2 regions of the Nocardioides seonyuensis genome follow, and region 1 is predicted to be linked to the other one. Evidence: predicted binding sites of a transcription regulator. Region 1 holds the regulator's gene; the other holds the start of a gene.
What was found. Region 1 encodes LexA, which represses DNA repair genes until DNA is damaged. Its sites were predicted from a motif close to TCGAACANNTGTTCGA; they were not measured.
Positions count from the first base shown of each region.

Region 2: the regulator LexA is predicted to act here: its motif matches at 7,922-7,937, upstream of EXE58_RS12335 (HNH endonuclease signature motif containing protein).

Region 1 covers NZ_CP038436.1:2,395,664-2,411,423, reverse strand. The annotation lists gene EXE58_RS11725 (outer membrane protein assembly factor BamB family protein) at 1-1,327, opposite strand, end outside; gene EXE58_RS11720 (PKD domain-containing protein) at 1,410-1,943, opposite strand; gene EXE58_RS11715 (hypothetical protein) at 2,204-2,716, opposite strand; gene EXE58_RS11710 (LysM peptidoglycan-binding domain-containing protein) at 3,043-3,393, opposite strand; gene EXE58_RS11705 (vWA domain-containing protein) at 3,583-4,929, opposite strand; gene lexA (transcriptional repressor LexA) at 5,064-5,807, shown strand; gene EXE58_RS11695 (ATP-dependent DNA helicase) at 5,808-7,802, opposite strand; gene secD (protein translocase subunit SecD) at 7,972-10,257, opposite strand; gene hflX (GTPase HflX) at 10,360-11,925, opposite strand; gene EXE58_RS20495 (thrombospondin type 3 repeat-containing protein) at 12,008-13,258, opposite strand; gene EXE58_RS11675 (SDR family NAD(P)-dependent oxidoreductase) at 13,313-14,089, opposite strand; gene dapF (diaminopimelate epimerase) at 14,178-14,963, opposite strand; gene ggt (gamma-glutamyltransferase) at 15,035-15,760, opposite strand, start outside.
Region 2 covers NZ_CP038436.1:2,533,610-2,549,369, forward strand. The annotation lists gene allB (allantoinase AllB) at 1-423, shown strand, start outside; gene EXE58_RS12305 (bifunctional allantoicase/(S)-ureidoglycine aminohydrolase) at 437-1,252, shown strand; gene EXE58_RS12310 (xanthine dehydrogenase small subunit) at 1,499-2,959, shown strand; gene xdhB (xanthine dehydrogenase molybdopterin binding subunit) at 2,956-5,346, shown strand; gene xdhC (xanthine dehydrogenase accessory protein XdhC) at 5,348-6,163, shown strand; gene EXE58_RS12325 (guanine deaminase) at 6,160-7,503, shown strand; gene EXE58_RS12330 (hypothetical protein) at 7,470-7,802, opposite strand; gene EXE58_RS12335 (HNH endonuclease signature motif containing protein) at 8,061-9,395, shown strand; gene aceB (malate synthase A) at 9,735-11,342, opposite strand; gene EXE58_RS12345 (ROK family transcriptional regulator) at 11,382-12,542, opposite strand; gene EXE58_RS12350 (ABC transporter substrate-binding protein) at 12,738-13,838, shown strand; gene EXE58_RS12355 (ATP-binding cassette domain-containing protein) at 13,838-14,641, shown strand; gene EXE58_RS12360 (sugar ABC transporter permease) at 14,634-15,760, shown strand, end outside.

The DNA of each region.
Region 1 (15,760 bases):
CTCCGTAGGCCTTGACGTCCGAAGTCCGCTCGCACAACAAGACGGCGTCCGGGCTGACAGCCATCAACCTGCCATCGCGCGTGTCGACACTGATCAGCTGCCCACGGGCGGACTCGACGACTCCGCCGTACGGAGTCAGGGGCACAACCTCATCCATGTAGGCGCGACGAGCGCCTGCCTCGCTGAGGGGGACACTCCACGTCGCTGCTCCGCTCCGAGGGTTTACTCCGCTGATGGACATGGAGATGCCCTTGACCTGGGCGTCCTCCCCCATCTTCTGCACGCTCGTGCCCTCAATCATGCACAGCGTGCGAGCCTCAGACGCGCCTCGGGCGAACTCACACCAAGGATTCGCGCCTCGCTTGCGCCAGAGCCGCTCGCCCGTCTCACCGTCGACACCTACGGCCTCGTATCGGCTCACCAACGGGAAGCGCACCCGATGGCCGCGTCGGTAGCGCGCGAGGAGTCCACTCGAGGCTGGCCGACCAACCCCACCGACGTACACATCCTCCGGCTCGTCGTACTCGAAGGACCACCCCGCGCTGGTACTCGACCCTTCGCGAAACACCTGACCGACAGGCACGCTCCAGCTCGGCCTGCGATACCCGCGGATCCTCGAGAGGTGGGCAGTCGAGCCCTCCCCCGACCAGAACAGGTCACGCCCGATCGCCATCGCATCTTGGTAGCCACGACTCTCGACCATGCGATCCGTCTTGAGATCCCAACGCTGTGGCCCCCTGCCCTCGGCGATGCCGTAGAAGTCCGGCGAGCCCTGCCAACCGGAGACACACACGTCGTGCCCGTCAGCACACGCGTCATAGTCGTCGCTCACGAGTGCCGCCTCCGCCACCACGTTTCCGGTGCGCACGTCCAACGCCGTAACGAACGAGCCGCGAGGCCCCGGTTCGGCGCTGCGGAGTAGCGCGACGTATCTGCCGTCAGCGAGCTGGGTGAACCTGGGCGCGAGTTGAACACCCGAGGGCAGTCCCCCTGGGTGATACGAGCTTTCGAACAGGGTGCGCCCTGTCTCCACGTCGAGACCCATGAGCTTGAGCCGATCGCCAGGCGCCTGCGCGAGAACGAGCGCCGTACTTCCGGCAAGTTCTGGCTGCCCGACGACCGGGATCTCGCGCGTCCAAGCTCGGGATGCCTTCGTGAGCTGACGCGGATCAGCAGGGAGAACCGTGGCGGAGGAATCCGACGACACTGGTGCCGCCTCCGACTCCGCGTTACCGCCGGACCAACTGCAGCCGGCAGAAGCAGCAGCGACCGCGACAATGCCGACAAGCACGCGCGGCACAGCGCGATTCGAACGTGGACAGGACATGGTTCGGCCAATGGCCATGGTGTCTCCCCGAGTGATTGTGCTGTTGATGGACAGTTGGCGTCGTGACGAAAGCGTCGCCGGATCAGCGAAGGACAAGCTGCGGCTTGGCCTCGAGGACCTCAAGCTCTGTCACGGGCCCGGGGACGGTGTGGGTCTCGCCGAGGTCCTGCCAGTCGCCGTTGCCGATCTTGTACGTGCCCGAGTAGGTCGTCGCGACGCTTGCCTCAACGTCGTCGGTGCTGGTGTAGACATGCGTGACCTCGCGCGACGGGTGCGGCGCGCCTGGGGTCGTTGTGGACAAGGTGGTGCCGTCGCCGAAGGACCAGGTGTACGACACCGGGGTGGCGATGATCTGGACGTCGGTCTTGGCGATACTCACCGTCTTCGACGTGGGTGCGGCGTTCGTCGTGTAGAAGATCGTCTCGAGGTTGACCAATGTCTGACCACCGCCTGGCTGGACTACGGCCGTCGAGCTGGGCCATTGCAGCTCTTTGAAGCTCTGCAGCACCTGTTCGCGAGAGGGCCCTGGGGCCACGTCGGTTGGCGCGCAGGTCATTCCCACCTGCACACCGTCCCGCGATACGGCGTACATGAAGCCCGGAACACCGTTGGACACGCAGGGCTGAACTGAACACGTGCTGCCGAGTGCCGGATCGACACAAAGAGGGAGTAGGACCCACTTGTGCGCGCTGTCCGAGGAAGACGTCTCCAGGTACTCCGCGTAGGTCCAATTGCAGTTTGCGTCGACCTGCTCCCACCCCACCTGGACGCAGGAAGCGGGTTCGTCCGCGCTTGCTTCGGACGGCGAGAGAACGACAAGCTGCAGGAGCGCGACACATAGTCCGAGCCAGATAGCACAGCCGCCAGTTCGGATCATCAGACGAACCCAAAGTGCGCGACGACCCATTCCCCCTGGCGTTTGGCCAGCGTGATCGAAATGGTGGCCTTCCCCGGCGGGAAGGTTCGCGTCTCACCCTTGGCGTCATACACCACCGTTTCAGGCACGGTCTTGGTTAGCTCGAAGGTCGGCACCTCGTCCTCCACCCGGACGAGTTTCGTGATCGTCGACCCGTCGAACTCAGCATGACCTCCCGCTCGGTAGACGCTTCTCACAGTCTCGACGAAGTCTTGGCACGGCTTGCACTGGGGCGACATATTGGAGTACTCAGCCGTCTCACCACTTACCTGCATCTTGTCCGAAGCTGCCTGCCAACGCCGGATGAACTCCTCCGGAGTCTCCTGCTCAGCTGTCGCAGTCTCGGTCGGCGTGGGCGTCGCGGCAGACGTGGAGGGCATCTTGGGCGAGGGCTCGGCCTCCTGACAGCCGGCCAGGGCGAGCCCGAGCAGCGGAGCGAGGGCGGTGGCGACGAGCGCGCGTCGTACGGACATCAGATGCCTTCCCGAGAACAGCGATGACGCGAGAGAACCTAGCGACAACGACACCTCTGCGGGACCCGCGGAGATCGTCCTGTGGACAACCTGCGGGGATGGCGGGTGATTTCGAGGCTCGCGAGTTCGCACCGCAACCACCTAGGGGAGCCGCTCGCACATCAACCGAGTCACCGCCCGGACCTCAACCACCGAGGGGAGCCGGTCGCGGCTCAACCATCAGCGCAAGCGAAGAGGGGCGGGCCGCGTAGGCCCGCCCCTCGTCTTCCCCTGGTCCACCGGTTGGGGTCGAAGCAACCGGTGGAGGTCTGTGGTGCTGCGGTCGCTCAGTCGGTGGCGACCGGGACGCGGAGCTTCTGGCCGGCGGAGACCGCGGCGGAGTCGAGGGCGTTGAGTCGCTCGATCTCGGTGATCATGGCGCGCACGTCACCGTCGTCGGCGACGTCGCTGGCGATCCCCCACAGCGTGTCGCCGGGGGCGACCTGGACGACCTCGGTGGCCGGTGCGGTGCCGGCCTCTTCGGTGCCGACGGCGCCGGCGGCGAGGAAGAAGGCCGCAGCGAGCGCGACCAGGAGCCCGGCGAGCACGACCACCACCCGACCCCGACGGGTCAGCCGCACGGTCGAGCGACGCGGGGCGGCGGTGCGGAAGGTGGGAGAGATGCTGAGGGTGCTCATGGTGGCCTCCTGGGGAAGTTCAGCCGGTCGTTGATGTCGAGGGAATGTCTAGAGCGAGCCACCGACAGTGGGTCGGACTCGATCAGAGATTCGATCGAACATGTGTACGACGATAGAGCAGGTGTTCGAACGATGCAAGCACCGTAGCGAACAAATGTTCGAGCCCCCAGCAGGGCTAGGCGCAACCTCTCAGGGCCGCGAGGCGTTCATCCTCCGCAGCAGCACCAGCACGAGCGCGCCCAGACCCAGGACGGCCAGAGCCAGCACGCCCACCACCACCCACAGGACGACAGGGACACCGTCCTCGGCGTCACTGGCAGCCGCGTCGGCCGCCTCGGACCCGCCGTTGGACGGGGTCTCGGTCGGCGTCGCACTGGCGGTGTCGGAGGGGGTCGCCGTCTCCGTCGGCATCGCGACGTCGGTGACCTCGACGGTGAACTGGTACTCCACGGCGCCGTACTCCTCGTCGGAGGTCGTGTCGTCGAGGATCGCGGCGAAGAAGTAGGTGCCGGCCTCGGACACGCCGTCCTCGAGCGGCGAGTCGACGAGGGCTGTCGTGGCGGTGCCCTCGCTGTAGTGGCCCCACCGGTCCAGCCGGCTGCCGTCGGGCTTGTTCAGCTCGTAGGCCAGGCAGCAGCCGTACTCCGCGGTGCCGTCGTCGGTGGCGGTGACCGCGATGCTCTGCCCGACCTCGAGGTCGATGGAGTACCACCGCGCCTCGCCGTTGACGATGTCGTCGACGTACGTCGTCCCGGGCTCGACCGGAGTCGCCTGGACCTGCGAGGGGCCGCCGTCGACCTCCTCACCCGCTGCCTGGAATCGCGAGATCGCCCGGCTCGAGACTGCGCTGAGCTGCTCGGTGAGCGCTGCGGTGTCGTCGGCAGGGACGTAGGTGCCACCGGTCGCGTCGGCGATGCACTCGAGCTGCTTGCGGGCGGCGGCGTTGTCCTGGAGGAACAGGCCCACGGTGTCGACGCGGACCTCGATGCCGTCGCGGGCCAGCTGCTTGGCGGCCTTGCACGGAGTCGGGTCGCCGCAAGTGTCCTCGCCGTCGCTGACCAGCACGATCGAGCGCTCGCCCTCGGCGGAGAAGTCGTCGGCCGCCTGGGTCAGGGAGTGCCCGATCGGGGTGAAGCCGGTCGGCCTCGCCTGCTCGACCGCGGCGACGATCTCATCACCCGACTCCGACGCTGGGGCGATGGGTACGGCGAGCTCGGTGTCACGGCAGCCCGGCGCCTTGGCGTCGCCGGCGTACTCGCTGCCGTAGAGCCGCAGACCGACCTCGACCTCACCCGGCACCGAGCCCACGAAGTCGCGCACCGCCTCGCGGGCGCCGGCCATCAGCGTCGTGCCGGAGGCGTCCTTGCGCTCCATCGATCCGGAGACGTCGAGGATGACGAGCAGCTGCCCGCTCGCCTCCTCGGCCAGCGCGGGCGCAGCGCCGGCCGCCGGCGACGAGGAGAAGCCGAGGGCCGTCACGAAGATGGTCGAGGCCACGGCGAGGGTCGAGGTGAGAGCGGGAAGTCGTCGAGTCACGGGTGGCACCCTCCCCCCAAGAAGGGCCGGTCAAACACGAGGGCATCCTGGGCAACACGCTTCGAACAGATGTTTGATCAACGGCCCGGCGATGGCTACGGTGGGGACACACTCGATCAGCAGGAGGCGCCACCATGGCGAAGAAGGACGCACCGGGCTCCCAGGGCCCCGACGCGAAGGTCGTGGCCATGCCCGACGGACCGCCAGACGCCACCGGCCTGACGCCTCGCCAGCAGCGCGTGCTCGCCACCATCAAGGACGCCATCGAGCAGCGCGGCTACCCGCCGAGCATGCGCGAGATCGGGCAGGCCGTGGGCCTGACGTCCTCCTCCAGCGTCGCCCACCAGCTGCGCGTCCTCGAGGGCAAGGGCTTCCTCAAGCGCGATCCCAACCGTCCGCGCGCCCTCGAGGTGTTCCTGCCCGAGGTGATGGCAGCGCGCAAGGCCATGGGTTCGGCCGAGGAGTCCTCGGTCGACGAGACCGGCATCGGCGACCTCGCCCCCACCGCGCTCAACATCCCGCTCGTCGGCCGCATCGCCGCCGGCGGCCCGATCCTCGCCGAGGAGCAGGTCACCGACGTCTTCCCGCTTCCCAAGCAGCTCGTCGGCGACGGCACGCTCTTCCTCCTCGAGGTCTCCGGTGACTCGATGATCGACGCGGCGATCTGCAACGGCGACTACGTGGTGATCCGCCAGGAGCAGACCGCGACCAACGGCCAGATCGTCGCCGCGATGATCGACGGCGAGGCGACGGTCAAGACCTTCCAGCGCAAGGACGGCCACGTGTGGCTGCTCCCCCACAACGCCGCCTACGACCCGATCCCCGGTGACAACGCCACGATCCTCGGCGTCGTGACGGCGGTGCTGCGCAGCCTCTGATCAGCCCGCGGCCAGCCGGGCGAGCGCCTTGCGCACCAGCGCCGGGTCGGTCGTGGTCCACATGGGTGGCAGCGACGCCTTGAGGAATCCGCCGTACCTCGCGGTCGCCAGCCGCGGGTCCAGGACCGAGACGACCCCGCGGTCGGTGGTGGTGCGGATGAGGCGTCCGGCGCCCTGCGCGAGCAGCAGGGCCGCGTGGGTCGCCGAGACCTCCATGAAGCCGTTGCGGCCCATCGCGTCGGCGGCCTTGGCGCGCGCGGACATCAGCGGGTCGTCAGGCCGCGGGAACGGGATGCGGTCGATGATCACCTGCTGGCATGTCTCGCCCGGCACGTCGAGGCCCTGCCACAGCGACAGCGTGCCGAACAGGCACGTGTGGGGATCCTCGACGAACTGCTTGGCCAGCTCGGGCAGCTGGGCGTCGCCCTGGGCGAGCGTCGTGAGGTGGGGCAGGCGGGTGCGTACGACCTCGGCAGCTGCCTCGGCGGCACGGCGCGAGGAGAACAACCCGAGCGTGCGGCCCTCGGCTGCGTCGACGAGCTCGCAGATCTCGTCGAGCTGGGCGGCACCCAGGCCGTCGCGGCCCGGCGGCGGCAGGTGGCGGGCGACGTAGAGGATGGCCTGCTGGCCGTAGTCGAACGGCGAGCCCACGTCGATGCCGCGCCAGGGCAGCACACCATCCCCCTCGGGGTCGGAGCCGCCGTCGAGCACGCGCTCGGCCGGCTTGAGGCCGAGCGAGGTCGCCACCGCTCCGAAGTCACCCCCGAGCATCAACGTCGCCGAGGTGAACACCACCGTCTTGTCGGTGAGGAGCTTGTCTCGCATCGGCCCCCACACCTGGAGGGGCGCGACGTGGAGACGAGCGGGGATCCGGTCGCGGGCCTCGTTGAGCCAGAGCACGTCGGCCGCCGACCCGCTCGCCATCCGCTCGGCGTTGACGAAGACCTCCTGCAGGAGCCCACGCGCCTGGGTGCGGCCGGCGTCGGCATCGCCCTCGCCGCCCTCCTTGGGGAAGGCGGAGATGCACCCGCGGGCGGCGTCGCGCACCCGCGCCAGGGCCTCACCGAGCTGTTCGGGGACCAGGTCGATCCGCCCCGGTGACGTCGCGATGATGGCGTCGGAGAGGTCGTCGGCGGCACTCTCGAGGTCGCCGATCGGGTCGCCGTCGACGTCTGCCAGCCAGCGATTGGCACGCTTGGCCGCACGCTCCACGTCGGCCACCGCGAGCTCGTCGGTCGCCGCCTGGGTCACCCGGGCGGTGAGCTCGTGGGCCTCGTCGATGACCACCGTGTCGTAGTCGGGGATCATCGGCACCTCCTCGATCGCGTCGATCGCGAGGAGGGAGTGGTTGGTGACGATCAGGTGGGAGCGGTGGGCCTTCTCGCGCGCGAGCTCGGCGAAGCACTCCTGGCCGAACGGGCACTTGGCCGCGCCCAGGCACTCGCGGTGGTTGACGCTCACCTGGCGCCACTCGCGGTCGGTGTGGCGTGGAGCGTTGTCGCGCTCGCCCGTGCCCTTGGCCTCGGACTCCTCCTCCGCCCAGGCGCGCAGCTCGAGGACCTTCTCGGCCATCGATCCCATCGGTACGTCGACCAGCGTGCCCTGGTCGTCGGGCACGCCGTTGCGGATGCGGTGGAGGCAGGCGTAGTTGGAGCGGCCCTTCAGCACGGCGTGGGAGGTGTCGACGCCGTCGACGCCCTTGACCGCCTCGACCAGGCGCGGGATGTCGCGCTCGACGAGCTGGTGCTGCAGGGCGAGGGTCGCCGTGGCCACCACGACCCGCTTGTCGTGGAGCAGCGCGGGCACGAGGTAGCCCAGCGACTTGCCGGTGCCCGTCCCGGCCTGCACCAGCAGGTGGCGGTGGGACTCCATCGCCGCGGCGACCTCCTCGGCCATCCGCACCTGCCCGTCGCGCTGCTGGCCGCCCAACGCCGCCACCGCGGCGGTCAACACCTCGGCGACGGTCGAGGACGCAAGAACGCTTTCAGGCACCAGAGAACCTTACGGGCCGGCGCCGACAGAGCGTCGTACGCCATCCACAGCGGGACCTCCGCGCTGGCTCACGCCGACTCGACGATCGGTTGACGCCGACTCGGCGGGAGGTTTGCGCCGATTCGGCGGGAGGTTTGCGCCGACTCGGCGGGTGTTCGCGCCGACTCGCCGGTCAGACGACGGCGCCGGAGTCCTCGGGGTCGCGGGCGACCTTCTCCTTCTTGACCCGGCTCATCGGCCACTTCTCCTGGAAGTAGGTGAGGATCGGGGTCGCGGTGAACATCGAGGAGTAGGTACCGACGATGAGGCCGACGAGCAGCGCGATGGAGAAGTCGCGCAGGCTGTCGCCACCGAGGACGGCCAGGGCCGCCAGGATGAACATCGTGCCGAGGCCGGTGTTGATGGTGCGCGGCACCGTCTCGATGACGGCACGGTTGGCCATCGCCTTGAACGAGTCGTCGGGGCGGGAGGCGTACCAGCGCTCGCGGATGCGGTCGAAGACCACGACCGTGTCGTTGACCGAGAGACCGATGATCGTCATCGCCGCCGCCAGGAAGATGCCGTCGATGGGCTTCTCCAGCCAGGCGAACAGGCCCACCACGAGGATGACGTCGTGGAACATCGCGAGCACCGCGGCGACGCCGAAGGTCCACTTGAACCGGAACGCGAGGTAGAGCAGCTGGGCCAGGAACGCCACACCGAAGGCGATGAGCGCGTTGTTGCGCAGCTCCTCACCGAGCGACGCGCCGATGGTCTGGTCGTCGATCTTGTCGACCTCGCCACCGATGGCGGCCAGGGAGTCCTCGATCGCCTGCTCCTCCTCGTTGGAGATCTCGCCGGTGCGGACCGTGAAGTCTGCGGTGTCGGCCGTCTGCACCACGGCGGTCGGGAACCCGGCCTCCTCCACCGCGTCGCGCGCCTCGTCGATCGAGATCTCCTTGGAGACCGAGTAGTCGAGCTGGCGCCCGCCGGTGAACTCCACGCCCAGGTTGAGGCCGTTGACGACGATGCCGAGGATGGCGATCAGGAGGGCGGCCCCGGAGACCGCGATCCAGGCAGCCCGGCGCTTCATGATGTCGAAGTCGGACTTGTCGAGCCAGGTGCGGACCCTGCCGACGTTGCCGAGACCGCTGATCGCCGGGCGCTGCTGGACCGGGCGGTTGGCGACGGCGAGCTCACAGAGCACGCGCGCAACGATCAGTGCGGAGATCATGGAGGCGATGACACCGATGGACAGCGTCACACCGAAGCCCTTGATGGGCCCGGAGCCGAGGAAGAACAGCAGCCCGGCGGCCAGCAGCGTGGTGACGTTGGAGTCGATGATCGCGGTCCACGCCTTGTTGAAGCCGACGATCAGGGCGCGCCGCAGCCCCGCTGAGGGATATTCGGCGTACTCCTCCCGCGCTCTCTCGAAGACGAGGACGTTGGCGTCGATCGCCATGCCGATCGCGAGCACGAAGCCCGCGAGCCCGGGCAGGGTCAGCGTGGAGTTGAGCGCGAGCAGCATCGCGTAGGCGAGCAACGCGTAGGTCGCCAGCGCGATCGTGGCCATCGCGCCGACGAGGCGGTAGACGACGATGATGAAGAGGCCGGTGAGGATCAGGCCGATGATGCCGGCCTGAATCGAGGCGTCGATCGCGGCGGCACCGAGGGTCGGGCCGACGAGGCGGTCGGAGACGGCCTTGAGCTCCAGGGGCAGGGCACCGCCCTCGATGAGGGTGGCCAGCTCCTTGGCCTCCTCGAGGCTCTGCTGGCCGTCGATGTCAGTGGCGCCACCGCGGATACCGACCTCACAGCCGACGCTCGGGTCGACCTGGGGGGAGGTGATGATCTCCCCGTCGAGCACGATCGCGACGCGGCGCTTGGGGTCGCCCGGCGGGTTGCACGCGGCCTCGCCGGTGATGTCGGCCCAGACGTCGCCGCCCTTGCCGGTGAAGTCGAGCTTGACGACGTAGTCGACCGAGTCCTGGTTCTGGGTGCCGGTGGCTCCCTTGACCTCCTGGCCGGTCATCTTGGTCGGGCCGATCTCGAGGGTGTCGCCCTGGTCGCTCGGCAGGACGAGGTTGCCTTCCTTCTTCGGCTCGGTGCCCGGCTCCACGACACGGAGCACCTCGTGGAAGGTCAGCTGGGCGGTCTTGCCGATCTGGTCCTCGGCCTCCTGCGCCTCCTCATCACTGGAGACACCGGGCAGCTCGACGAGGATGCGATCCTCGCCCTGGCGCACCAGCGTCGACTCGGCGACGCCGAGCGCGTCGACGCGGCCGCGCAGGACCGCGATGGTCTTGTCGACGTTCTCCGCGTTGGCGGGCGTCTCCTCGGTGCCCTCGGCCTGGAAGACGAACTGCGCCCCACCCCGGAGGTCGAGACCGAGGTTGGGCTCCTTGTTGAGGCTCAGGGCCACGCACCCGGCCAGCAGGCCGAGCACGAGAAGGAACCTGACGAGAACTCCGCGTGACATGCGCGACATCTTCCACTACTCGGGGGTAGTGCCCGAATCCGGGCACGGATGACCCAACGGGTGGACGGTGGCGAAGGTTCCGCCGTCGCCCGGGAGGCCGGCTCAGGTGGAGTACGACGCCAGCTCGTTGGCGAGGTCGGCGTGAGCCCGCCCGATCACGTGGGTGCCCTCCCCGGTGTGCTCCATCGTCGCGATCTCGGCCTGCTGGTGGATGCGGTTGACCAGGTCGCCGCGGTCATACGGCAGCAGCACGTCGAACTCGACCTGCGGGCGGGGCAGCTCGGACTCGACCAGGCGCAGCGCCTCCTCGATCCCCTGCCCCGTCCTCGCACTCACGACCACGCTGTGCGGCTCGCGGCGGCGCAGCCGATCGATGACCAGCGGGTCCGCCGCATCGGCCTTGTTGATGACGATGATCTCGGGCACCTTGGCGGCGTCGATCTCGGCGAGGACCTCCCGCACCGCGGCGATCTGCCCCTCGGGGTCGGCGTGTGAGCCGTCGACCACGTGGAGCAGCAGGTCGGCGTCGGCGACCTCCTCCAGCGTCGACCGGAACGCCTCGACCAGCTGGTGGGGCAGGTGCCGGACGAACCCGACGGTGTCGGACATCGTGTAGATGCGGCCGTCGGCGGTGGTGGTGCGGCGGGTGGTCGGGTCGAGCGTGGCGAAGAGCGCGTCCTCGACCAGGACCCCGGCGTCGGTGAGGCGGTTGAGCAGGGAGGACTTGCCGGCGTTGGTGTAGCCGGCGATCGCGACGCTGGGGATGCGGTTGGAGCGGCGCGACTGGCGCTTGGTGTCGCGGGTGCCCTTCATCTCCTTGAGCTCGCGGCGCAGCTTGGCGATCTTGGTGTTGATGCGACGCCGGTCGGTCTCGATCTTGGTCTCACCGGGACCGCGACCACCGATGCCCTCGCCGCCGGCGGCACGACCACCGGCCTGGCGGGAGAGCTGGCCGCCCCAGCCGCGCAGGCGCTGCTTCATGTACTGCAGCTGCGCGAGCTCGACCTGCGCCTGGCCCTCCTTGGACTTCGCGTGCTGGGCGAAGATGTCGAGGATCAGGGCGGTGCGGTCGACCACCTTGACCTTGATGCGGTCCTCGAGGTTGCGCAGCTGGCTGGGCGCGAGCTCGCCGTCGCAGATCACGGTGTCGGCGCCGGTGGCCTGCACGATCTCGCGGATCGCGTCGACCTTGCCGCGCCCGATGTAGGTCGCCGGGTCGGGCCGGTGGCGGCGCTGGAAGACCGCCTCGAGCACCTCGGAGCCGGCCGTCTCGGCGAGCAACGCGAGCTCGGCCATGGAGTTCTCGGCGTCCTGAGCAGTGCCCTCGGTCCACACGCCGACCAGCACGACCTTCTCCAGCCGGAGCTGGCGGTACTCGACCTCGGTGATGTCCTCGAGCTCGGTGCGCAGGCCCGCGACCCTGCGCAGCGCGTGGCGCTCGGCGAGGTCCTGGGCCCCGGTGGAGAGCTCCTCGGGATCGGTCTCGTCGTCGTAGCCGGACTCGAAGTCACCGTCGAGGTCGTCGAAGTCGTCGAGGTCGTCGTCAGGCTCGAGGTCGAGGTCGTCGTCGCGGAGCTCGATGGTGCCCGCGTCGTCCCACGAGCGCGTGGCAGCGAGTGCGTCGCGCAGGCTGAAGTCGGGGCCGGCGGGGTCAGGTGCGTTCGTCATATGCCCTCAAGGGTAGGTCGGCGCCGCGCCGATCGCGACCGCATTGCCGCCGCGGCGGATCCGGAGGGGAGTACGGCGGGGCTCAGCGGCGTCGTACGCGCACGACGTCGGAGCGGTCGGAGCTGCACGCGATCGGCCCCGGCAGCACATCAGGACGCAGTCGGGCGTAGTAGCGACCCGGACGCAACGGCTTGCCCAGCTTGACCTTGAAGTCGCCGCGCAGTCCCGCACGGGTCTTCACCACGACGCGGTCGCGACCCTTCTTCTTGCGCAGGATCCGGACGTGCGCCCTCGAGGTGCAGGCGCTCGCCGCCGACGAGACCGTCCCCTCGAGGACACGGCGTCGCTTGACCTCGACGACGACCGAGCGGCGTACGGGCGGAGGAGCGCTCGTGGGCGGCGTGGTCGTGCCGGTCCCGCCAGTGGTCCCGCCCGGAGTGCCGCCCGGAGTCGGCGACGTGGTCGGGTTGGTGGGAGCCGGCTGAGGAGCGGGCGGCGGGGGCGGGCAGGGGTTGCCGTAACCCAGGGGACAGGCGTCCCCGGTGTCGGGGTAGCCGTCGTTGTCGTCGTCGCCGTCACAGGCGTCACCGCTGCCGTCGCCGTCGAAGTTGGCCTGGCCGCCGTTGCTCACGAGCGGGCAGTTGTCACCGGTGTCGGCGACCCCGTCGCCGTCGTCGTCTCCGTCGCAGGCGTCGCCGGCGCCGTCGCGGTCGTGGTCGCGCTGGTCGGGGTTGGCGACGCTGTCGCAGTTGTCGATCTGCTTGTCCGGGACGTTGTCGCGGTCGGTGTCGCAGTCGGAGTAGGTGACGTGCAGGGTGGCGCCGATCTCCTGCCCGAACCCGGTGGGGGTGTTCTGCTCGGTGACCACCCAGCGACCGTCGGCGGGGAGGTTGCCGATCCCCTCGGCGGGCTGCATCACCACCGACGACGGCGGCGGACTGCCGGGATTCCGCGGGGGGAGGTCGCCGTGCCACAAGGACGCCTGGTCGTCGAAGGTGATCGACACGTAGTCGTACTCGAAGCGGTAGTCAGACATGCGGTAGGGGTCGCTCAGCTGGATCTTCCTGCCGGAGTAGACCCCCTCCTGGCCCAGGAAGACACCGACCTCGCCCCAGCGCACACCGCCGACCGTGACGTTGACGTCCTCGACCCGGACGTAGGAGTCGTAGCGATGGAGGGGCTGAGCACTGGTGTGGAAGCTCATCACGCACTGCTCCGGCCACTCGCCGAAGGCCTGGGCGGGCGCGGCCGGGAGCACCACGGCCCCGAGCATCCCGACCAACATCACCAGGGCGGTCGTGAGACCGCCTGTTATCCCCCGTGTCATCCGCATGACCTGCTGCCTACCCCTGTGCGTGCGAGACGAAACCCTGTGGTGGAACGTGACTCACTTGGGTGGCATCCGGATGCCGCCGTCGACCCGGATGGTCTCGCCGTTCATGTAGGAGTTGGTGACGCACTCCACGACCATGCTCGCGAGCTCCTCGGAGTGGCCGAGCCGCTTGGGGAACAGCACGTTCTGGCCGAGGTTGGCCTTGAACTGCTCCGGATCGGGGAAGGCGTCGTAGATGGGCGTGTCGATGAGGCCCGGCGCGACGGTGTTGACGCGGATCCCGGAGGCCGCGAGGTCGCGTGCGACCGGCAGGGTCATGCCGACGACGCCGCCCTTGGATGCGGAGTAGGACGCCTGGCCGATCTGGCCGTCGAAGGCCGCGACCGAGGCGAGGTTGACGATGGCGCCGCGCTGGCCGTCGGCGTCGGGCTCGTTGCGCGACATCACCGTCGCGGCCTGGCGCGTCATGTCGAAGGTGCCGATCAGGTTGATCTCGACGACCTTGCGGAACGCGTCGAGGTCGTGGGCCGAGGCCACCTGGCCGTCGCGGCCGATGGTGCGCTGGGCCCACCCGATGCCGGCGGAGTTGACGCACGCACGCAGCGGCGCGATCTCGGCAGCGGCCTCGACCGCGGCCGTGATCTGCTCGGTGTCGGTCACGTCGACCTTGGCGAAGACGCCGTTGATCTCGGCCGCCAGAGCCTCGCCCTTCTCGGCGTTCAGGTCGGCGATGACGACGGTCGCGCCCTTGGCGGCGAGGGCGCGCGCGACGGCGGCCCCGATGCCGCTCGCTCCGCCGGTGACGATGGCTGAGGATCCGGTGATGTCCATGGCCGCGATCCTAGGGCGGGTCCGACGGGCACGACACAGGTGGGCCACCACTGTTCATTCACGTGAATGAACAATCCGAGGACCATCTTCAGAGGTCGGTCTCGCCCTCGGCGACCAGCTCGGCGGGCCCGGTCATCAGGACGCGGTCGTCGTGGGTCCAGGTGATCTCGAGCGAGCCGCCCGGCACGTCCACGACGTACGACGTCCCGCGCGGCGCCCCGTCGGCCAGCGCCGTCGCGACCATCACCGCACACGCCCCGGTGCCGCAGGAGCGCGTCTCGCCGGACCCGCGCTCGTGGACCCGCATGGCGACGTGCCGCTCGCCCCGTCGTACGACGAACTCGACGTTGACGCCCTCGGGGTAGACGGCCGGGTCGTGGTCGGGGGCCGCCAGGAGCGAGCCGGCGTCGGCCAGGTCGTCGACGAACGCGACCGCGTGGGGGTTGCCCATCGACACGTGCCGGGCCGGCCAGGAGCGGCCGTCGACACCCACCTCGGTCTCACCGAGCACCGCAGGGCTGCCCATGTCGACGGTGTAGCCCGAGTCGGCGGGTGTCACGACCTTGGTGCCGCCGCGAGTCTGCACCACGATCGGGAACGGCTCGCCCTCGTGCTCGTGGAGGTAGCGGGCGAAGACCCGGACGCCGTTGCCGCACATCTCGCTGACCGAGCCGTCGGCGTTGCGGTAGTCCATGAACCAGCCGTCGTCCTGCCGCACCGCCCGGAGCACGCCGTCGCCGCCGATGCCCGCACGCCGGTCGCACAGTGCGCGCACCCGCTCGGCCGACAGGTCGCCGTGGACCATGCCGTCGGCGTCGGGGAGCACGACGAAGTCGTTCTCGGTGCCGTGGCCCTTGAGGAAGCGGTAGCTCACTCCCCCAGTGTCCCATCAACCCTTCGTCGGTCGTGGTGGGAGCGCAGCGAGCCTCGAGACCAGCGCGGCCGCTACCGCTTGACGACCTTGGCCGAGCCCCCGCCGCGCCGCGACGGCTCGGCGACCGCGGTCAGCCGCTTGCCCGGGCCGAGCTCGATCGCCGTCGCGGCGCCGATCTCGGCAGCGCTGGTGAAGGCGTCGCCGGCAGGCACGAGGGTGTGGCCCAGCGCCGTCAACGCAGCTCCGTGGGCGGCGATGAACTCCGGCTCCGCGGTGACGTTGACGCTGTTGCGCTGGGTCGCCCGCGGTGCCGCGATGGCCTCCTGGATGGTCATGCCGAGGTCGATCCGGTTGACCAGCATCTGCAGGACCGTGGTGATGATCGTCGACCCGCCCGGCGAGCCGAGCGCGACGAAGGGCTTGCCGTCCTTGAGCACGATCGTCGGCGACATCGAGCTGCGCGGCCTCTTGCCGGGCTGGATCCGGTTGGGGTCGGCCGGGTCGTAGACCGTCGAGAAGTCGGTCAGCTCGTTGTTGAGCAGGAACCCGTGCCCGGGCACGACCATCCCCGACCCGCCGGTCTGCTCGATCGTGAGGGTGTACTCCACGACGTTGCCCCACCGGTCGGCGACCGTGAGGTTGGTGGTCGAGATGTTCTCGGTGTCCTCGTCGACCTCACCGCCGCCAGCAGCAGGGCCGCACACGCCGTCGTACGACGACGCATCGCCCGCCGCGACCGGCTTGGTGGCCGCCTTCGTCGGGTTGAGCGAGCAGGCCCGCTCAGCGGCGAACCTGTC
Region 2 (15,760 bases), 140 kb from region 1:
CTGGTGGTGACCGACCACAGTCCGTGCATCCCCGAGCTCAAGCACGCGGACAGTGGTGACTTCGCGGACGCGTGGGGCGGGATCGCGTCGTTGCAGGTGGGGCTCCCCGTGGTGTGGACGGCCGGTCGCGAACGTGGTGCCTCGCTCGTCGACGTCGCGCGCTGGATGGCCACGGCTCCGGCTCGGCGCGCCCGGCTGGGCGGCAAGGGCGAGATCGCCGTCGGCGCCGACGCGGACTTCTGCGTCTTCGCCCCAGAAGTCCAGCAGGTCGTCGACGCCGCAGCCTTGCACCACAAGAACGCCGTGACGCCCTACTCCGGGCGTACGCTCACCGGCACCGTGCGCCAGACCTGGCTGCGCGGCGTGCCGATCGACCTGGCCGGCGCCCCCCGCGGGCGGCTGCTGAAGAGGGACGACTCGTGAGGATGGTGTCGCTGTGACCTACTGGGTGCCGAACGGCGGTCATCCCGCCCAGACCGAGCTGACCACCGACCGGGCGGTGTTCACCGACGCCTACGCGGTGCTGCCGCGAGGCACCATGCGCGACATCGTGACCAGTCGGCTCCCGTTCTGGGACGACACACGCCTGTGGGTGCTGGCGCGCCCGCTGTCCGGCTTCGCCGAGACCTTCTCGTGGTACGTCGTCGAGGTGGCGCCTGGCGGCGGATCGGAGCGGCCCGAGGACGACCCAGCGGCCGAGGGCGTCCTGTTCGTGGTCGGGGGAACCCTCCGGCTGACGATCTCGGGCATCGACCACCGGGTCGGGTCCGGCGCCTACGCCTTCATCCCGCCGGGGACGACCTGGTCCCTGCGCAACGAGGACAGCACGGCAGCGACGTTCCACTGGGTCCGCAAGGCCTACGAGCGCGTCGACGGGATCGAGCCCCCCGAGGCGTTCGTGACGCAGGAGACCGAGGTCTCCGCCGAGCCCATGCCCGGCACCGACGGCGCGTGGAGCACCCAGCGCTTCGTCGACCCGCTCGACACCCGCCACGACATGCACGTCAACATCGTCAGCTTCGAGCCAGGTGGTGCGATCCCCTTCCCCGAGACCCACGTGATGGAGCACGGGCTCTACGTCCTCGAGGGCAAGGCGGTCTACCTGCTCAACAAGGACTGGGTCGAGGTCCAGGCCGGCGACTTCATGTGGCTGCGCGCGTTCTGTCCGCAGGCCTGCTACGCCGGGGGGCCGGGCCCCTTCCGCTACCTGCTCTACAAGGACGTCAACCGGCACCCGCGCCTGACCCTCTGACCGCGAGTGATCTTGTCGACGCCCTGAACTTCCACTCGTGCGAGTGGAAATCCCGCGCCTGAGGCCGTCGGTGAGCGTGGGAGCGAATGAACTTCCACTCCAGCGAGTGGAAATCCATCCGGGGGTCGCACGAAGGACAGGTGTGATCGCCGTCACGCCCGCGTAGAGTGTTCCTGGCAGGCCGTCGTTCGGCATGGACAACCGGCGGCCCGTGACTCCCACAACCATGCGACCGAAGGGAGTGACGTGCCTGAGCCGCAGATCGTCGTCAACGGCACCCCCCGCACCCTGGACGGGGTGCCCGCCTTCACCAACGCGCTCGACTTCCTCCGGAGCCTCGGCCTGACCGGCGCCAAGGAGGGCTGCGCCGAGGGGGAGTGCGGCGCGTGCGCGGTGCTGGTCGCCCGGCCCGACGGTGACGGCAGCAGGTGGACACCGGTCAACGCGTGCCTCGTCCCCGCGGCTGCGCTCGACGGGCAGGAGGTCGTCACCGCCGAGGGGCTCGGCACACCCGACGACCTGCACCCGGTCCAGGCGGAGCTGGCGTCGCGCGGCGGCTCCCAGTGCGGCTACTGCACGCCGGGCTTCGTGTGCTCCATGGCCGCTGAGTACTACCGCCCCGAGCGCCCGGACTCGCAGCCACTCGAAGGCGGGTCCGACTCCGAGCACGGTGCCGAGCGCGGGCCCAACGGCTTCGACCCCCACGCCATGAGCGGCAACCTGTGCCGCTGCACCGGCTACCGGCCCATCCGTGACGCTGCGTGGGCCCTCGGAGCGCCCGCCCCGGGCGACCCGCTGGCGGCGCGGCGGGAAGAGCCCGCTCCCGAGGTGTCCGCCACCAGGGTCGACGGAGCGGGGGGCGCGTTCGTCCGGCCCGGCAGCCTGGCCGAGGCGCTGGACCTGCTCCACGACCACCCCGACGCCACGGTGGTCGCCGGCGCGACCGACTGGGGCGTCGAGGTCAACCTGCGCGGTCGCCGGGCGTCGTACGCCGTCGCGGTCGACCACCTGCCCAGGCTTCGCGGGCTCTCGACCGGTGAGGTCATCGAGATCGGCGCCGGGCTCACCCTCAGCGAGGTCGAGGCCGGCCTGGGTGGCGAGGTGCCGCTGCTCGACGAGGTCTGGCCGCTCTTCGCCTCCAGGCTCATCCGCAACTCCGCGACGATCGGCGGCAACATCGGCACGGCCTCCCCGATCGGCGACCTGCCGCCGGCCCTCCTGGCACTCGAGGCGAGTGTCGTGCTGGCCTCGCGCGAGGGAGATCGGGAGGTCGCCCTCGCCGACTACTTCACGGGCTACCGCGAGACGGTGCTGAGGCCGGGCGAGCTGATCACGTCCGTCCGTGTGCCACGGCCGCTCGCGGCGCTCACGGCGTTCCACAAGATCGCCAAGCGGCGGTACGACGACATCTCCAGCGTCGCGGTCGGGTTCGCGCTCGACGTGGTCGACGACACCGTCGTACGCGCTCGGATCGGGCTCGGCGGAGTGGCCGCGACGCCGATCCGCGCCCTCGCCACGGAGGCGGCGCTCGAGGGCCGGCCATGGACCTTCGAGACCGTCGAGGCGGCGGCGGAGGTGATGCGTGGGGAGGGGACGCCGATGGACGACCACCGTGCCAGTGCGGCCTACCGCTCGGCGATGCTCGGCAACGCGCTGCCCAGGCTGTGGTCTGAGACGGGCAGGCTGCCGGCGGAGGTGGGCCGATGAGCGACCTGTCACGACGCCCGGACGATCCCGCGGTCGGGGTCGCTGTCGCGCACGAGAGCGCCGCCCTGCACGTCACCGGTCATGCGCTCTTCACCGACGACCTCGTGCACCGCACGCGCGACGTGGTGCACGCCCACCCGGTCTGCTCGCCGCATCCGCACGCCCGGGTGACCCGGCTCGACACGGCGGCGGCGCTCGAGGTGGCGGGCGTGGTTCGCGTGCTCACCATCGCCGACGTGCCCGGGGTCAACGACGCCGGGGTGAAGGGTGACGAGCCGCTGTTCCCCGAGGAGGTGATGTTCGTCGGCCACGCGGTCTGCTGGGTCCTCGGCGAGACCCTCGAGGCTGCCCGGCTGGGGGCCGAGGCCGTCGAGGTCGACTACGAGCCGCTGCCGGCGATCGTGGCGCTGACGGAGGCGATCGAGGCGGGCAGCTTCCAGGGCGGTCAGCCGGTGGTCAGCCGCGGCGACGTCGAGGCCGGCCTGGCTGACGCCGCCCACGTCTTCAGCGGCACCACGGAGATGGCAGGGCAGGAGCACTTCTACCTCGAGACGCACGCCGCGCTCGCGCTCGTGGACGAGAGCGGCCAGGTGTTCGTGCAGAGCAGCACGCAGCACCCCTCGGAGACGCAGGAGATCGTCGCCCACGTGCTCGGCCGCCACAACCACGACGTGACGGTGCAGTGCCTGCGGATGGGTGGCGGCTTCGGCGGCAAGGAGATGCAGCCGCACGGCTTCGCGGCGGTCGCGGCGCTGGGGGCGGTTCTCACCGGGCGACCGGTCCGGGTACGCCTCACCCGCACCCTCGACATGACCATGACCGGCAAGCGCCACGGCTTCCACGCGCAGTGGCGGGTCGGCTTCGACGACGACGGACGACTGCTCGCGCTCGAGGCGACACTCACCTCCGACGGCGGATGGAGCCTCGACCTGAGCGAGCCCGTGCTGGCACGCGCGCTGTGCCACGTCGACAACGCCTACTGGATCCCGCACGTCCTCGTGCACGGCCGTGTCGCGCGGACCCACAAGACGTCGCAGACCGCGTTCCGCGGCTTCGGCGGGCCGCAGGGCATGCTGGTGATCGAGGACGTCCTCGGCCGCTGCGCCCCGCTGCTCGGGGTCGACCCCCTCGAGCTGCGCCGCCGCAACTTCTACGTCGCAGGACAGGCCACGCCGTACGGCCAGGAGGTGCGTCACCCCGACCGGCTCGCGACGGCCTGGGACCAGGTGATCGCGTCCGGGCAGGTCGACGACCGGCTCCGGGAGATCGCCGAGTTCAATGCCGCCCACCCCCACACCAGGCGCGCACTGGCCATGACACCGGTGAAGTTCGGGATCTCGTTCAACTTCACGGCGTTCAACCAGGCCGGCGCGCTGGTGCACGTCTACAAGGACGGCTCCGTGCTGATCAACCACGGCGGCACCGAGATGGGCCAGGGCCTGCACACCAAGATGATCCAGGTGGCGGCGACGGCGCTGGGCGTCCCGCTCCATCGGGTGCGCCTGGCGCCCACCCGGACCGACAAGGTGCCCAACACCTCGGCGACCGCCGCGAGCTCCAGCGCCGACCTCAACGGTGGCGCGGTCAAGGACGCCTGTCACCAGATCATGGCGCGGCTCGCCGAGGTCGATGCCGGTCGCGGCCTCCCGTGGGAGGAGCTGGTCCGGGAGGCCTACTTCAGCCGCGTGCAGCTGTGGGCGGCAGGGTTCTACCGGACCGAGGGCATCCACTGGGACTCGACCGTGATGCAGGGCCACCCGTTCAAGTACTTCGCCTACGGTGTCGCGGCGACCGAGGTGGAGGTCGACGGCTTCACCGGGGCCTACCGCACCCGCCGCGTGGACATCGTCCACGACGTGGGCGACAGCCTGTCGCCGCTCGTCGACATCGGCCAGATCGAGGGCGGCTTCGTCCAGGGGGCGGGCTGGCTGACCCTCGAGGACCTGCGCTGGGACGAGTCCGACGGCCCGGGCCGCGGTCGGCTCACCACCCAGTCGGCCAGCACCTACAAGCTGCCGAGCTTCAGCGAGCTGCCCGACGAGCTCAACGTCGCGCTCCTCGAGCACGCCCACGAGGACGGAGCGGTCTACGGCTCGAAGGCGGTCGGCGAGCCGCCGCTGATGCTGGCGCTCTCGGTCCGTGAGGCGCTGCGCCAGGCGGCCGCGGCGTTCGGCCCTGAGGGCACCAGCGTCGACCTGGCGTCACCGGCCACCCCGGAGCAGGTGTTCTGGGCGGTCGAGCGGGCCCGTGGCGCCGACCCGGACCACGTGGCCGTGGGGAGTCCCGGGATCGCTCCCGAGAAGCCGGACCCGTCTGCGCCGCGCCTGCACCCGGAGTCCGAGCGGGTCTCTCGCGAGGCGGTCGGGCACGAGTCGGTGGAGGCCTGACGTGCACTGGCTTGCCGCTGTGGAGGAGCTCCGCCGCCAGCGTCGTGCCGGGGTGCTGGTCACGGTCGTCGATGTCCGCGGCCATGCACCGCGCGATGCCGGCGCCAAGATGGTCGTCGCTGCCGACGACACCTGGGGCAGCATCGGGGGTGGAAACCTCGAGGAGACCGCCGTCTCCCGGGCGCGGGCGATGCTCGACGAGCAGGTCGCCATCCCCGAGCAGCTCACGCTGGGCCTGACCGACAAGACCCGCACGGACCACGGACGCCAGTGCTGCGGCGGCGAGGTCACCGTGCTGCTCGAGCCGCTGGTCGTCGTACCCTCCGTGGCGGTCTTCGGCGTCGGCCATGTCGGGCTGGAGCTCGCGCGGATCCTGGCGCGACACGACCTCGAGCTGCACCTGGTCGACTCGCGCTCCGGTCAGCTCACCGACGAGCGACTGGCGTGCCTGGCCGATGCCGAGGCGCGGGTGCGTGTCCACCACTCGCCGGTCCCCGAGCTCGCTCTCGGCGCGGTGCCGCAGGGCACCCACGTGCTCGTGATGACCCACGACCATGCCGAGGACTTCGCCGTCTGCGACGCGGCCCTGCGTTGCGAGCACCTGGGCAGCGTCGGGCTGATCGGGTCGGCCGCCAAGTGGGCCAGGTTCAGGTCGGGCCTGCTGGTCGAGGGGCACGACGAGCAGACGATCGCCAGGATCCACAGCCCGATCGGGGAGTCTGGCCTGCCTGGCAAGGAGCCGGCCGCGATCGCGGTGTCCGTCGCCGCCGACCTGCTCCGTGAGATCGCGGCCGACTCCACCGAGGTCCGTCGGTGATCCTCTACCGCGCCCGGGTGCTCGACACCCCGGACGACCCGTTCGCTGGTGGTTCACTGCGCAGCCACGAGGACGCCGGCCTGCTCGTCGTCGACGGCGTCATCCGTGAGCGTGGCGGCTTCGAGAGCATCCGGGCGCGCTACCCCACCGGACCCGTCGTCGACCTGCGCGACGGCATCCTGCTGCCCGGACTGGTCGACACGCACGTCCACTTCCCTCAGGTGCGGATCATCGGCAGTCTCGGCCTGCCGCTGCTGGACTGGCTGGAGCAGTGCGCACTCCCGGAGGAGTGCCGCCTCGTCGACGTCGACTACGCCCGCGTCGTGGCGAGGGAGTTCGTCGACGGCCTCGTTGCTGCCGGGACCACCACCGCGCTCGTCTTCGGGTCGCACTTCGCACCCGCCGTGGACTCTCTCTTCTCGGAGGTCTCGAGGGTCGGCCTGCGCGTGACGTCGGGACTGGTCGTGAGCGACCGTGCGCTGCCGGATCCGCTGCTCACCACACCCCAGCGGGCGTACGACGAGGCGCACGCCCTGGCTGCCCGCTGGCACGAGGTCGGGCGGACGCGCTACGCCGTCACGCCGCGGTTCTCCTACTCGGCGGGCGAGGGGATCCTCGACGCGTGCGCCGCCGTCCTGAAGGACGTCCCCGGGGCGTGGTTCACCTCGCACGTCAACGAGAACCCAGCAGAGGTCGCCGAGGTGGCCAGGCTCTTCGCCGACGCCGAGCACTACGTCGGCACCTACGACCAGCACGGACTGCTGGGGGAGCGCTCGGTGCTGGCCCACAACGTCCACGCCAGCGACGCCGAGCTCGCGGTCATCGCTGGATGCAGCGCTTCGGTTGCCCACTGTCCTGCGAGCAACTCCGCGCTGGGCAGCGGGCTGTTCCCGATGCGCCGACACGTGGAGCACGGGGTCCGTGTCGCCCTCGGCTCCGACGTCGGCGCCGGCACCGGGTTCTCGATGTTCAAGGAGGGGCTCCAGGCCTACTTCGCCCAGCGACTCCTCGGTGACGCGGGCCTGCCGCTCACACCTGCCCACCTGCTCCACCTGAGCACGGCCGCAGGGGCCGCGGTCCTGGGGCTGGCGGACACCGTCGGCGACCTGTCGGAAGGCAAGCAGTTCGACGCCATCTGCCTGCGCCCGCGCGCAGGGACCTCGCTCGACATCGGCCTGCGCCACGCCGGCTCGCCGGAGGATGCGCTCGGCAAGGTGTTCGCCCTGGCCGGTGACGCCGACGTGGCGGACGTGTGGATCGGGGGCGAGCAGGTCTCCTCGGGCGGGTTCCGGCGACCGACCGGGCCTCAGAGCTGGAGTATCGCCGCGGAGACCAGGTAGGCAGCGGAGACGGCCTCCGGGTCGTGCAGGTCTCCCGGGTCCTCCAGTGCGGCCTCGGAGCGCGCGCGTACGGCGGCCCCCGGATCCTCGGCCACCAGGTCGACGCGCAGCCGCTCGATCACCGCGTCGGCATCGTGTTGGTCCAAGCCATCGAGCGCGAGTCCGTTGTGGAGCAGGGTGGCCGCTTCAGCCATGGCCTCCCGGGCCATCGCGGGGTCCGCGTCGGGCCGCGTCTGCGCGACCGTCTCGGCGGTGTCGAGGAATCGGCCGAGCAGCGGGTTCTCGTGGCTCGTGGACATTCCACTGAGGGTGCCAAGTGGTGGCGGTCGCGGCAACGGAGTATCGCGCTGCCACCTGAGGCGACGGTGTCGCACAACTTGTGCGCGGGGGTTGTCCGCGAGTCCTAAACGCACTAGAATCGAACACACGATCGAACCAGGAATCTCGAGCTCGGGCCCTACCTGATAGCCGATCCCACGCGGCTGAATCTTCCTTACTGAACTGGCCTCCACACCTGTTGTCGACGCGCCCTCCACAGGCGCGGAAGGGCCAACCCAGTGAGTATCTCCGCCAGCGACCCGCAGCACGGGTGGCGTGCGCCGGGCACCGAGCCGGTCGCCTCGCCGCACGTGGCTGGGGTGTTGGCGCGGGTGGGCGAGGCGCTGGACGACCTTGGCGCGCTGTCGCTGGGTGCGTTGTCTGATCCGGACGTGACGCGGGTGCTGGAGGCGGCGACCTCGGCTGTCGGTCGGGTGACCGCGCAGGCGTGCCGGGTCGGTGTCGAGGCGGACCGGCGTCGGCTGGGTGACGAGATCGGCGCCCGGCACACCCATCAGTGGTGGGCTCGTCGCACGCGTCTGACCCGTGGCGAGGCCGCTCGGCTGGTGCGACTGGGCAAGAGCCTGGAAGAAGACCTGCACGCGCCGGTGGGTGCCGCGCTAGCTGCTGGTTCGTTGCGGGTGGACCAGGCGCAGGTGATCGTGGCTGCGGTGGACGCGATCCCGGATGAGGTCGAGACCGCCGACGGGCCGGTTCGTCACATCGACGCGTCCGTGCGTGCCCAGGCGCGTGACCACCTGCTGGAGGTCGCGGCCGAGCACGACGCGAAGGTGCTGCGGCGGGTCGGCAAGCACATCCTCGACGTCGTCGCCCCCGAGGTGGGTGAGGCGTTGGAGCAGCAGCTCCTCGAGAAGGAGGCCCAGAACGCCGCCGCGACCGCGTTCCTCAAGCTCCACGACGACGGCCACGGCAAGACCTGGGGAAGGTTCGCCCTCCCCACCCACCAAGGCGCCGCACTCAAGCTCGCGTTGCACGCGATCGCCAACCCCGCCCGCCACGACCACGACGCGTTGAAGGACACCAAGACCGGTGAATGGCGCCCGACTCCACAGCGACTCGGGCAGGCGTTCGGCGAGTTCATCGAGCGCTATCCCGCCGACCGGCTCCCGCAGACCGCCGGTGTGAACGCCACCGTCGTGGTCACCCTCGACCTCAAGGCCCTCCACACCGGCCTCGGCGTTGCGACGTTGGGCAACGGCGACCGGATCAGCGCCTCCACCGCCCGCCGGCTGGCCTGCGAAGCAGGGATCATCCCGCTCGTCCTGGGCGGAAAGTCCATGCCGCTGGACGTCGGCCGCTCCAAGAGGTTCCACACCAAGTACCAGCGCATCGCCCTGACCGTCCGTGACAAGGGCTGCACCGCCGAGGGCTGCGACATGCCCCCGGACGCCTGCCACGCCCACCACGACCTCGAATGGTCAGCCGACCACGGCCCCACCAACGTCGACACCGGACGCCTGCTGTGCCCCCACCACCACAGGCGAGCCCACGACCCCCGCTACGAGACCCGCACCGGCCCCGACAACAAGGTCAGCTTCCACAGACGGACGTAAGCCGAAGGCGGATCTTCACTTCAATTCGCTCATTCACGGCGCAAGGGCGTGTGTGCACGATGCTCGCGGCGTGCCCGCCGCCGGACACATCCACGACCACATCGTCGTACGCCGCTCGGGACGTATGGCGTTGCGGCTGTCAGGACGACCGGCTCGTCATACGTCACTGGTCCAGGCGGGAATTCTGGGCGGAGTGAGCGCACTCAGTGAGCCGACCCCTGGACAGGGCAACTTCGACGAACACCCCGTGACGGCAGCTTCACCGAGAGCTCTCGCATGGACGACCGGGCTGAGGTAGGACCAGCGACGCCTTTACGCACAAGGCACGATCGAGTCCGGTCACTCTCCCGACTCGAGGATGACGTCGTACGCCGGGATCGTGAGGAAGTCGGGGAACTCCTCGCCCAACGCCGACTCGACGAACAGGCGACGGGCGTCCTTCCAGTGCCCCAACTCGAAGACCTCGACGCCGACCACGTCGCGGAGGGCGGCGTACTCCTCCTCCACGATGCGCTCGACCAGCTCGCGCGTGATGACGTCGCCGGTGTCGAGCACGGCGGAGCTGTTGATCCACTGCCACAGCTGGGACCGCGAGATCTCGGCCGTGGCGGCGTCCTCCATGAGGTTGTCGATGCCGGCGGCGCCGTTGCCGGAGAGCCAGGCCTGGATGTAGGTAATGCCGACCCGCACGTTGGTGCGCAGGCCGTGTTCGGTGCGTTCTCCCGGGGTGCGGTCCACGGCGAGCAGTTCGTCAGCTGTGACAACGACGTCGCTGCGGCTCACGTCGAGCTGGTTCGCCCGGTCGCCGAGGGTTGCGTCGAACACCTCGGCGCACAGGGGCACCAGGTCGGGATGAGCCACCCAGGAGCCGTCGAAGCCGGCGCGCGCCTCCCGCGTCTTGTCCTCACGCACCTTGGCGAAGGCCCGCTCGTTGACCTCGGGGTCACGGCGGCTCGGGATGAAGGCGGCCATTCCGCCGATCGCGAAGGCGCTCCGGCGGTGGCAGGTCTGGACGAGGAGGTCGCTGTAGGCCTTCATCATCGGTGCGTCCATGGTGACGGCGTTGCGGTCGGGCAGGGTGAACTCCGGACCGGCGTCGCGGAAGTTCTTGATGATGCTGAAGAGGTAGTCCCACCGTCCGGCGTTGAGCCCGGCCGCGTGGTCGCGCAGCTCGAAGAGGATCTCGTCCATCTCGAAGGCCGCGGTGATGGTCTCGATCAGCATGGTCGCCCTGATGCTGCCGTGAGGCACGCCCAGTGCGGCCTGGGCGTGGGTGAACACGTCGTTCCAGAGCCTGGCCTCGAGGTGGGACTCCATCTTGGGAAGGTAGAAGTACGGTGCGCTGCCACGCGCGAGGAGTGCGTGGGCGTTGTGGAAGAAGTAGAGCCCGAAGTCCACCAGGCTCCCCACCATCGGCCGCCCGTCGACGAGCAGGTGCGCCTCGTCCAGGTGCCAGCCACGCGGCCGCGGCAGGATCACGGGCACCCGGTCGGGGTCAGCGATCCGGTAGTCCTTGCCCTCGGCCGAGGTGAAGGTCAGCTCGCGGCGTACGGCGTCACGCAGCACGACCTGTCCGCCCACGACGTTGCGCCAGTGGGGCGTGTTGGCGTCCTCCAGGTCCGCCAGCCACACCTTCGCCCCGGAGTTGAGTGCGTTGATCGCCATCTTGGGGTCGGTCGGTCCGGTGATCTCCACGCGGCGGTCCCGCAGATCGGTCGGAACCGGCGCGACCGTCCAGTCGCTCGACCGGACGACCTCCGTCCCGGGCAGGAAGTCCAGGGCGCCGCTGGATGCGATCTGGGCACGGCGTCCCCGGCGGGCCGCGAGCAGCTCGTCACGACGGTCGTGGAACTTCGCGTCGAGCCCAGACAGGAACGCGAGCGCATCGGAGGTCAAGACCTCTTCGGACCTCGGAACCGAGGGTCCGGCGACTTCTGGAGTGACCATGTGCCACCGTAACGCTCGCCCAGCTCATCACAGTCGGGCTCAGTCGGTGAGCAGCGCGGTCCGCTCGGCGGCGAGCAGCACGGCGCCGACGAGCGAGGCGCGCTCACCCAGCTCTGATGCGACCACCGGCGTCGCGGCTGCGGCGTCGAGCGCATGCCGGCGCAGCCCGATCCGGGCGGAGTCCAGCAACAGGTCCCCGGCGCGGGCCATGTCGCCGCCGACGACGACCAGGCCGGGGTTGAGCAGGTTCACCACGCTGGCCAGGGCCCACCCGAGGTGGAGTCCGGCGTCCTCGATCGCGCGCAGCGCCGACACGCTGCCGTCGCTCGCGGCGCGGACGATGTCGTCGACGGAGGCGTCGGGCAGCTGGGTGTGCATCATCGCCTGCAGGGCGCCGGTCGAGGTGTAGGCCTCGAGGCAGCCACGGCTGCCACAGCGGCAGACCGGACCGTTCTCGTCGAGGGTCAGGTGCCCGATCTCCCCGGCGGTCCCGCCGCTGCCGCGGAAGATCTGGTCGTTCAGGACGATGCCCGCGCCCACTCCGGAGGACACCTTGACGAAGACCGAGGAGTCGACGTCGCGAGCCACTCCCTGCCGGTGCTCGGCCAGGGCGCCGAGGTTGGCGTCGTTCTCGATGTGGACCTCGACGCCGAAGCGGGTGCGCACTGCCTCGACGGCGTTCACGCCGACCCAGCCGGGGAGGATCGCCGACGACAGCACCACCCCGTCGGTCATGGGTGCCGGGAGGCCGAGCCCGACGGTGCGCAGGTCCTCGGGGTCGCGGGAGGCCTCGCCCAGGACCTCCCTCAGAAGCTCCAGTGCGGTGTCGAGGCCCAGGTCGTGGGGGTGTCCCGAGTCGAGGCGGGTGCGCCGCTCGGCGAGGAGGGTCCCGGTGACGTCGCCGAGCGCCACGGCGACGTGGCTGTGCCCGAAGTCGATGCCGGCGACGAGACCGGCCGACGAGGCCAGCGCGACCGTCGTACCCCGCCGCCCGGCGCCGGGCTCGGTCGTGACGAGGCCGGCGGTGGCGAGCTCGCGCACGATGCTGGACACCGTCGCCGGAGCCAGGCCGGTGCGCCGGGCGAGGTCTGCCTGTGCGACCACGCCGCCCCCGCGCAGCACGTCGACGACGCGGCGCTGATTGGCCGTGCGCAGCGATGCGGTCGATCCGGGAGCCGAGGGGACCGGCGGGGGACTCATGGAGGAACTGTGGGCTGTGGGGCACCTTGTCGTCAAGAACGACGTACAAATCGTGTCAATGGTCCCTCAGGTCACAGTTTGCATTCAGGTCTTGACGACAAGGGATGTGACTCAGCACACTCATCGTGTCCACCCGGCCTGTCCACCCGTGTGCTCACACAAGTCGTGGCAGAGCCGCCAGCTCAGGGAGAGTCCATGTCACGCAGCCCCATCCACCGCGTCGCCGCCGCCGGCGTCGCCCTGCTCTTCAGCACCACGGCGCTCGTCGCCTGCGGCGCCAACGAGGCCCAGACCGGCGGTGAGGACGGCGCCAGCGAGAGCCAGGTGATCGCCCTGCTCCTGCCCGAGTCCAAGACCACGCGCTACGAGACCTTCGACCGCCCGCTCTTCGAGGACAAGGTCGCCGAGCTCTGCGAGGAGTGCGAGGTCGTCTACTACAACGCCGACCAGGACGAGGCCAAGCAGACCCAGCAGGTCGACGCGGCGATCTCCGAGGGGGCCAGCGTGATCGTGCTCGACCCGGTCAACGGTGCAGGGGCGGGCGGCATGGTCCAGTCCGCCCAGGACGCCGGCGCCCAGGTCATCGCCTACGACCGGTTGATCAAGGAGGCCGACTACTACATGTCCTTCGACAACGAGACGGTCGGCAAGATGCAGGCCGAGGCGCTCGTCGAGGCCATGGGCGACAAGGGCAACATCCTGATGCTCAACGGCGCCCCCAGCGACCCAAACGCCGCTCAGTTCAAGGCCGGCGCCCACAGCGTGCTGGACGAGTCGGGGGTCAAGATCCTCGAGGAGTACGACAACCCCGACTGGAGCCCGGAGAACGCCCAGTCGTTCGTCACCGACATGCTCAGCAAGTACGACGCCAGCGAGATCCAGGGCGTCTACGCTGCCAACGACGGCCAGGCCGGTGGCGTCGTCGCGGCCCTGACCGGCGGTGGCGTCGCCAAGGACGCCCTGCCGCCCATCACCGGCCAGGACGCCGAGCTCGCCGCCATCCAGCGGATCCTCGCGGGGGAGCAGGCGATGACGATCTACAAGCCGATCCCGATCGAGGCCGAGACGGCCGCCGAGGTGGCGGTCAAGCTCGCCCAGGGCGAGGACATCGGCGACACCAGTGACACCGGGATCGACCAGACCGAGTACGAAGGCGTCACGTCCTACATCTTCACCCCGATCGTGGTGACCAAGGACAACGTCAAGGACACCGTCATCGCCGACGGCTTCTACGAGACCTCAGACGTCTGCACGGGCGAGTACGCCAAGGCGTGCGAGGCGGCTGGCATCTCCTGATGTCGACCAGTGACACGTTGGCACCGGCCGGGGAGAGCGTGCTCTCCCTGGCCGGCGTCACCAAACGATTCGGGGCCGTGCAGGCCCTCACCGACGTCCACCTCGAGGTCCGTGCAGGCGAGGTCGTCGCCCTCGTCGGCGACAACGGTGCCGGGAAGTCCACGCTCGTCAAGGTGATCGCGGGGGTCTACACCCCCGATGCCGGGGACATCAACTTCGCCGGCAAGAAGATCACCGTGAGCGGTCCTGCCGAGGCCCAGTCGCTGGGCATCGCCACGGTGTTCCAGGACCTCGCCCTGTGCGACAACCTCGACGTCGTCGCCAACCTCTTCCTCGGCCAGGAGAAGCGGGTGGGCCCGTTCATCGACGAGGTCGCGATGGAGCAGGAGTCCTGGCGGCTGCTCAAGACGCTGTCGGCCAAGATCCCGTCGGTGCGCATCCCCATCGCCTCCCTGTCGGGTGGTCAGCGCCAGACCGTCGCCATCGCGCGCAGCCTCGTCGGGAAGCCCAAGGTCGTCATGCTCGACGAGCCGACCGCGGCCCTGGGCGTCGCACAGACCGCCGAGGTCCTCAACCTCATCGAGCGACTGCGCGAGACCGGCCTCGGGGTGATCCTGATCAGCCACAACATGGCCGACGTGCAGGCCGTCGCCGACCGCATCGTGGTGCTCCGGCTCGGGCGCAACGCCGCGGAGTTCAAGGTCGAGGAGGCCTCCACCGAGGACCTCGTCGCGGCCATCACCGGTGCCTCTGACAACGTCGTGTCGGCACGCGCGCAGCGGGAAGGCGGCCACCATGGCTGATGACGTCACCCAAGCGGCCGTGGCCGCCGACCTGGCCGACGAGCGGCTCATCCGCTCGCAGGGCCCGCGCGACATGCTGCGGACGACGTGGAACCGCCTGAAGTCCGGGGAGCTCGGGAGCCTTCCCGTCGTGCTCGGCCTGATCGTGATCGCGGTCGGCTTCTACGCGGCCGAGCCACGATTCCTGTCCTCACGCTCCATCGTCTCGATCACCCAGTTCGCCGCGCCCATCGGCATCATCGCGCTCGGCATCGTGCTGGTGCTCCTCCTCGGCGAGATCGACCTGTCCGTGGGCTCGGTGAGCGGCCTGGCCGCCGCCTGCGCCGCGGTTCTCATGGTCGAGAAGGGGCAGAGCGAGGTGGTGGCGATCCTCGCCGGGATCATGGTCGGGGTCGCGATCGGCGCGTTCTACGCGTTCCTCAACACCAGGCTGGGGGTGCCGTCGTTCGTCTTCTCGCTCGCCGGCCTGCTCGGCTTCCAGGGTGCACTGCTCTACGTCCTGGGCAGGAACGGCACGATCAACCTGCCCTCCGACTCGTTCCTCGTGCAGTTCACCCGCTTCGAGTTCGTCAGCCCGGTGCTGTCCTACGTCCTGGTCCTCGCGATCGTCCTCGTCTACGCCGGCTCCCAGCTGTGGGCCATCCGGCAGCGCAAGGCAGCCGGCCTCAGCGCACCAGCCATGGGGGTCGTGCTCGCCAAGGCCGGCGCCCTGCTGGTCGGGCTCGGGGCGGCGACCTACTACGTCAACATCGACCGTGGCTGGACCTACCTGTGGGTCTTCTTCGCCCTGCTCGTGGTCATCATGGACCTCGCGCTGCGCCGTACCCGCTGGGGACGCCACGTCTTCGCCGTGGGCGGCAACGAGGAGGCGGCCCGTCGCTCGGGCATCAAGGTGGACCGGATCTACGTCTCGGTCTTCGCGCTCTGCTCGACGTTCGCCGCACTGGGAGGCCTGTTGGCTGCGGGCCTGCAGACCTCGGTGTCCCAGGCCAGCGGCACCACCGACACCAACCTCACGGCGATCGCGGCGGCCGTCATCGGCGGCACGTCGCTCTTCGGTGGGCGTGGCTCCGCCTACTCGGCGATGCTCGGCATCATCGTGCTGCAGGCGATCCAGAC